2 regions of the Pristimantibacillus sp. Z349TD_6 genome follow, and region 1 is predicted to be linked to the other one. Evidence: predicted binding sites of a transcription regulator. Region 1 holds the regulator's gene; the other holds the start of a gene.
The links. Region 1 encodes LexA, which represses DNA repair genes until DNA is damaged. Its sites were predicted from a motif close to CGAACATATGTTCG; they were not measured.
Positions count from the first base shown of each region.

Region 2: the regulator LexA is predicted to act here: its motif matches at 1,248-1,261, upstream of AC0VYE_RS22080 (YhjD family protein).

Region 1 covers NZ_CM149662.1:4,201,993-4,205,487, reverse strand. The annotation lists gene AC0VYE_RS18320 (hypothetical protein) at 198-827, shown strand; gene AC0VYE_RS18315 (sporulation protein YjcZ) at 939-1,049, opposite strand; gene AC0VYE_RS18310 (hypothetical protein) at 1,285-1,431, shown strand; gene lexA (transcriptional repressor LexA) at 1,533-2,153, opposite strand; gene yneA (cell division suppressor protein YneA) at 2,312-2,686, shown strand; gene AC0VYE_RS18295 (ABC transporter ATP-binding protein) at 2,847-3,495, shown strand, end outside.
Region 2 covers NZ_CM149662.1:5,008,563-5,012,057, reverse strand. The annotation lists gene AC0VYE_RS22090 (GNAT family N-acetyltransferase) at 1-563, shown strand, start outside; gene AC0VYE_RS22085 (hypothetical protein) at 680-916, shown strand; gene AC0VYE_RS22080 (YhjD family protein) at 1,279-1,680, shown strand; gene AC0VYE_RS22075 (cupredoxin domain-containing protein) at 1,816-2,205, shown strand; gene AC0VYE_RS22070 (hypothetical protein) at 2,275-2,541, opposite strand; gene AC0VYE_RS22065 (Dabb family protein) at 2,652-2,939, shown strand; gene AC0VYE_RS22060 (DUF86 domain-containing protein) at 3,092-3,495, shown strand, end outside.

The sequences.
Region 1 (3,495 bases):
ATGTGTTCGTGGCTGGTCATTTTAGGTTGACTAGAGCCAGTACCACATAGAGTTAGTACTATTCGAGTGGTAATATTGTTGTTATATTCATAACAGCTAATCGACCCAAACTAATAAACGAAATCGTTATATTTATTATAGACTCAAAAACGACCCTACTTTAACCTGGATAATCAACGATAAATGAGGTGAGCAGCATGACAGAAACTAGAATAGATGAAGAAACCAATAGCAGTATTTATGTGTTGCTTACGGACACAGGAACATGGTTTACTCGGATGATCAAATTATTTACTGGTGCACCCTATAATCACGCTTCGCTTGCACTGGATGTTAATCTGAAGAATATATACAGCTTTGGGCGTAAACGTGCAAACAACCCGTTAATCGCTGGATTTGTCAAAGAAAATGTCTATACTGGAACGTTTCGATATTTCCCTAATACGCGCTGTGTTCTTCTAAAGATTACTTTATCAGAAAAACAACATGCCGCATTGCTTCAATACATTCGTGAGTTTGAAAAAAATAAAGAAAATTACCGATACAATTTAATCGGATTGTTAGGTGTACTGCTTGAGCTTAATATTGAGCCAACAGATTCGTATTTCTGCTCCCAGTTTGTTGCTGAAGCCATGCGGAGCAGCGGTATAAACTTGTGGGAACGACCATCCGCGCAAGTGACACCTCATGATTTTCTTAAACATGAGCAAATGCAAATCGTGTATGAAGGTTTACTTTATGATTATCCGAAACTTGACCGCAAGAAGCTAATACGAATTTCTAATTTAAGAACATCAGCCATACTGTTAAGAAAACGTGTAATTTAACATCTCTCCATTTAAATAAAAAACTAATGGTTGGAAGGAGTCTGAAAAGCAAAAAGAAGATCCATCAAATGGATCTTCTTTTGCTAATATTAAGAATGGCTCAAATATGAATTAATATCCGAAGCCAAAGCCGCCGCAACTGCAAGCAATGATCACCAGTAGAATGAATAATACTAAGATGATTCCTAAGCTTGAGAAAGCTCCACCCACGTAACCGGACATTTTTCAATGCACCTCCTTACGAGTTGAATACACAGTATGTTATGCTTGTTAAATTCATAGTGATTGGGTGTTTGTCATTAGCTGATGAATTCATGATTTCGTAACTGTGAACGATGAGATCGCCGGCATTGCAATAACCAAAAAAGTAAATGAAAATGACAGACACTATAATTGACTTGCACATTTTTTTATTATGCGAAAATATAGAAGATCTGGTGTTGGTGAACAAGCAGCAATGGTAGTTATACAAAAGCATAGCGGAGAGTGGGAGCTGTATCAGCTTGAACGAAATGTTCCCGCACAACAATTTTGGACCCATGCCATTGGAGAACTCACTAATCAGAATTTTGTTGAAAGGTTTGAGAATGGCAGACGTTACTAAATCTTTAATCAAAAAAGTTAATGTAATAGTCAAAGAAAAGGCTGAATCAACGATGCAAATACGTTGATTCAGCCTTTTCTTTATGTACATATAAGTTGGTATTAATGAATATCACGGAAAAGTCCAATGACTTTACCTAGAATCGTTACATTTTGAAGTAATATAGGCTGCATTGTGGAATTTTCCGGCTGCAAACGAATATGATTTTTCTCTTTGTAAAATGTTTTGACTGTTGCTTCATCGTCCTCAGTCATTGCAACTACGATCTCACCATTGTTTGCTGTTTGCTGTTGACGAACGATAACATAATCCCCGTCATGAATACCTGCTTCAATCATACTCTCGCCCATGACATTCAATATAAAAACACTGCTGTCACCAACAAAATGGGAAGGAAGCGGGAAATATTCTTCAATATTTTCTGTAGCAGTAATCGGCACACCAGCGGTTACTTTACCAACAATAGGTACTCTAGCTACGGAAAGCGGGATAATGCCATCAGAGCCTTCTTGATCCAAAATTTCAATAGCACGCGGTTTAGTAGGATCTCGGCGTATTAAACCTTTTTTCTCTAGACGGTCCAAATGACCGTGAACGGTTGAACTGGACAACAATCCAACAGCTTCGCCGATTTCTCGAACGGAGGGTGGATAGCCTTTCTCCCGAACTTCATTCTTAATAAATTCAAGAATTGAATGTTGTCGGTTAGAAATCTTCGACACTGCAATCACTCCATTAGTAGGTTTGCAAAAAATTATAACATAGAACTCGAGTTCGTACAAACATAAGTTCTTAAGTACAAAGGTTCGTATTTTTTCGTTGACACCAAACGTTTGTTCGTGTAATCTAAAAACAGAACAAACGTTTGGGGTGTTGATAAATGATAACCAGTCCAAGTTTTTATAGAACCATTCATAAACAAGATACGAACAAAGCAAAAAAGGTCAACCGCTTGATAAGGCATTTCATAAAGCGTCATACTGTTAAGCTCGTCGTTTGCACTGCTGTGTTTTTCTTATTGTTCACAAGCTTCCTACTTATGGGGACATACGCTTCGAGTAATACTCCCGAAGCCGCTTCCGCGGAAGAACAAATTATTAGGGTGCAATCAGGCGATACACTCTGGAATATTGCAAAACAAGTTTCAGATGGCAGCCATGATATCAGATATATCGTATATTTAATTAAAGATCGGAATGATCTGCAATCAACAGTTATAAAGCCAGGACAGAAGTTAATTATTCCTAGCATTTAGCTTGATTTTCCATTACAATTCAATAGTTCATACAAAAAATTACTTTCTATTTAAAGTAGATGCAGGCCAATCTACTTCTTTAGAAAGTTTTTTTATGTTTACTGCAGGGTTAACCCTTGGTTTAGCCGTCTATTAAAGGGGACTGAAAGGAGATGCTATTTTGTTACGAGTTGAAGAGTTATCCCACTCATTTATGAATGGGCATGAAACAACCGCTGTACTGCAGAAAATAAGCTTTCACGTACATAAGGGAGAAATGATTGCGTTGTTAGGGAGCTCCGGTTCCGGTAAATCTACTTTACTGAACTTAATGGCTGGCTTAATGAAGCCTACAGAAGGCCAAATCTTTATCGCGGACCATAATATTGTAACGATGAATGAAAACCGCTTGGCAGAGTTTAGACGGAAACATATTGGATTTATTTTTCAAGCGTATGAGTTGATAGCCAACTTGACGGTTAGGGAAAATGTGGAGCTTCCGCTTGTATTTCAATCAATGCATCCTTCAATACGGAAGAAAAAAGCACTTTCGTTATTAGAGCAAGTGGGAATTCCTGATAAAGCAGAATTATTCCCATCGCAGCTCTCGGGAGGACAACAACAGCGTGTCAGTATTGCAAGATCATTGATAACAGAGCCATCGGTTATTTTTGCGGACGAGCCTACCGGTAATTTGGATACCAAAACAGAGGAAGAAATTATTATGATTTTGAAGCAGTTGAATAAAACGATGGATACTACCTTTATTATCGTAACCCATGAACGTGAGGTAGCAGCACAAACGGAAAAAATTATCACGCTGCGAGATG
Region 2 (3,495 bases), 810 kb from region 1:
TCTCATTTCAGACGTTTCCGCGAATAGAGACGGATCGTTTTATTTTGCGAAAAACAGAGCAGCGAGATGTGCATGAATTGTTTGAGCTCTATTCCAATGATGATGTTGTCAAATATACACCGCTGCTGCCTTTCTCGGCAGAAGACGAGGCATGGCAGGAAATGAATTGGCATTTGGAGATTTATGCTCTACAAATAGGCATCAGATGGATAATTGAAGAGAAGAGCTCGGGTAAAGTAATCGGCACATGTGGGTTTTTACATTATTTGAAGGAGCATGCGCGTACGGATTTAGGTTATGATCTATCTCCAAGCTACTGGCGGAAAGGGATTATGAGTGAGGTAGCGGCGCCCATTATCGCTTTTGGCTTCAACAGCATGAAGCTCCATTGCATCGAGGCAAAGGTAGATCCGTCAAACACTGCATCGATTAACCTGCTCTGTAAGCTCGGTTTCAAACAGGATAGTCAGCCGAGGGAATTTGAGTTTGAGGATGGGAATTTTATTGAGCTGCTTGTATTTACGATGCTGCGCAAGGAGTTTGAATTATTGCACGCGCGTTAGCGTCTTTCGCAAAGGACGTTTTCATCGTATAATAGGAAGAAGCGAGCCGCAGGAAGCTAAATGTATGCTTGCTCGGCGGCGTTGCTTTATAATACTTTTTTTGGGAGGCATTACTAATGTCTATTAGCAAGGCGAGAAAGGCAAGACAGAAGCTGGCGCAGCAAGGGCGCATGACACCGGATGCACTGCGGGGCAGCTGGCTGGGCGTCAATCCAACAATCAAACGTACACCTACTCTGCAGGAGAAGCAGACGAAGCTGAATAAGAAACACCGAAGGAATCACGCGAATTACAGCGATGGTTCCTTTTGTATTTATAGGGGCTGTTTGGTTTGGGATAAGCAGGTTAGCTGACTTTGAATTTCGTAATTTTACTATGGTAATATGAAGACGTACATAATGAAATACTTTAAAGTAATGACAACAATACCCTTGTAAGCACGCAGTCGTTCTTACAAGGGTATTCATTTTTTTGGGTAAAGTGAAGATGCAGTTGTTAGCGCGAGCGAGCCGCATTTCTAAGCATGATGTATTACATTGGATTTGGTAAAAATTGATTTATGCCTATGTCATGCATCTGATGCGAATCAATGACTCGCAAACAATCACGCCAAGCAGGATTAAAAGTTAACTTTTGGGTAATAGTAAATTAACTTGCATCAAATCCTCGCTCCTCGCTATAATAAGAACAAACGTTCTTATTTGGAGGGGTGGCAATGGCCGCTAAAGAGGAAGAAGCCCGCGGAAAAGTCAGAATGGCAGCTAATCCACCGATACAGACCGAGGAAGAGCTTGTGCTGGTGAAGCAATACGTTTTGCTTGGCATTGTTATGCGTATTTTGGATCATGATATACGTGTGATAGGCACATCAGCCATTAAACTGCCGCGGTTTTATGAATCGATGATGCGCGGCATGCAGGATCGGGTGCTGCTCGACCTCGCTGGAATTAGAAGGAAATTCCGCGAAACAGGAATAAAGGTGTATGAGGAGAAGCGCGAAGCGGATGGTTTGCATGCCGAATATGTGTGCAGAGGGTACCATCATCGTTTTTTTATGCTGTGGGGCTTTGTAAAAGCGGAGTCTGAACGGGTGTTAAAACAGTATTTGTCCAGCTAATTTTGTAATTGTTCATGGTTTTGTCAAAATAACGAAAAAACTTTTCAGCTTTCCGTAGTTTAAGGTTGAGAACTTCGGACGATCTTATGTAATATAAGAGGTAGACATTATGATCGCAAAGGGGAGCACATAGCAATGCATAAGTGGATTATGTTTACTGTATTCGCAGCGGCGTCTTTGCTGGGCTTATATTTGCTCACGTTCGCACTGCCAGCTAAGCCGGTTGATGAGTCTGCCTCGTTGCCAGAGGGCATGACTTTATTGAAGGTTGTAGCGTCCAACGATTTTGTATTTGATCAAAAAGAGTACAAAGTTAAAGTTGGAGACAAAGTTAGACTAAAACTTTCCAACAAAAGCGGTATCCACGGGATGCATATTGACGAGCTTAAAGTAGCTTTGGATAACGATCACCCGGAAACAGATTTGGAATTTAAAGAGCCAGGTACTTACAGAATCTATTGTTCCATTCCATGCGGTCAAGGACATACAACGATGGAATCGACTTTAGTGGTTGAAGCAGCCTAGTGCGTAATTGATTCATGTGCTGTAGAAATGAGAAAGGAGCCGAAAGGCTCCTTTTTGCCTAAAATAAAGCTATCGTGCTGAACGAGGATGATGTTCTTTGTCACGACTGCGTACGATAAGCACGTCGGCGAGAAAGCCAAGCAGCGCCCATGTAGCAACAGTAAGTACATACATGAGCAAGACGTTAACCTCGTGCACGTCAACAAATAAATCAACGACCCATGCGGGAATGCTAAACATGAAGAAAACAAGATTGTGCGGGTCGTAACCCGTGGAGTTGAACAAGCAGATAGCTAGTCCAATAATTGTTGCAACAATTGTAACCGGATAGCGCATAACGTACACCGAGCCCCTTCGTGTTAAAGATTGCCGTAATGCGACTGCATAGGTTATTATGTGACAAATAGACAAAAGTTATGCGTCAATATTAGAGGAGGAACTAAATAATGCTTACTCATATCGTATTTTTTAAATTAAAAGATGGCAGCGCAGAGAGCGTAGCGCGTACCGCACAAGTGCTTAGGGATATGGAAGGGCAAATCGAAGTATTAAAGTCGATTGAGGTTGGCGTGGACGTTGTGCATTCGGAGCGTTCTTACGATATCGCTCTTATTACGAAGTTCGAATCTCTGGAAGCGCTAGAAGTGTATCAAGTGCATCCTGTACATAAAAAAGTTATTGAACACATGATGCAAGTTCGTGAAGCTTCCGTCAGCGTTGATTTTGAAAGCTGAGAGGCAGGTTGAGCAGTTATGAGCGACATGAGGGATGTATACGAAATATTTACTTATTTGCTTGTTATCATTTTTAGCAGCATTATTATGGTGGCGTGGCTGAAACGCAAAGGGAAAAAAAAGAAGCAAGGCTGAAAGCGGGCGACTGATTGATGTATTATGTGAATCGTGAACAAATAGCGGTAAGGTTGAATTCGATTACTGAAATTGCTTCGGCGCTGGACTCGCTTGCCGCTAATTGGCAGGGAACGGTGCTGGAGGGGCTGGCGCAGGAAAGAGCGCTGCATCTGGCTATTGAAACCGTAACAGATGTTGGCAGCTTCTTGATCGACGGGTTTATTTTGCGGGATGCGAGCAGCTATGAGGACATCATCGATATTACTGGCGAGGCAGGCGCGTTTCCGCTTGAAATGCAGGCGACGCTGACGGAGCTGGTGAAGCTTCGCAAGCCGTTAGTGCAGGACTATTATGTTTGGCCGAGAACTGAGCTTCATCCGCTTACGAAGACGCTTACTGCTCTGCTGCCTGCCTTTAAGCAATCGATTAATGATTATTT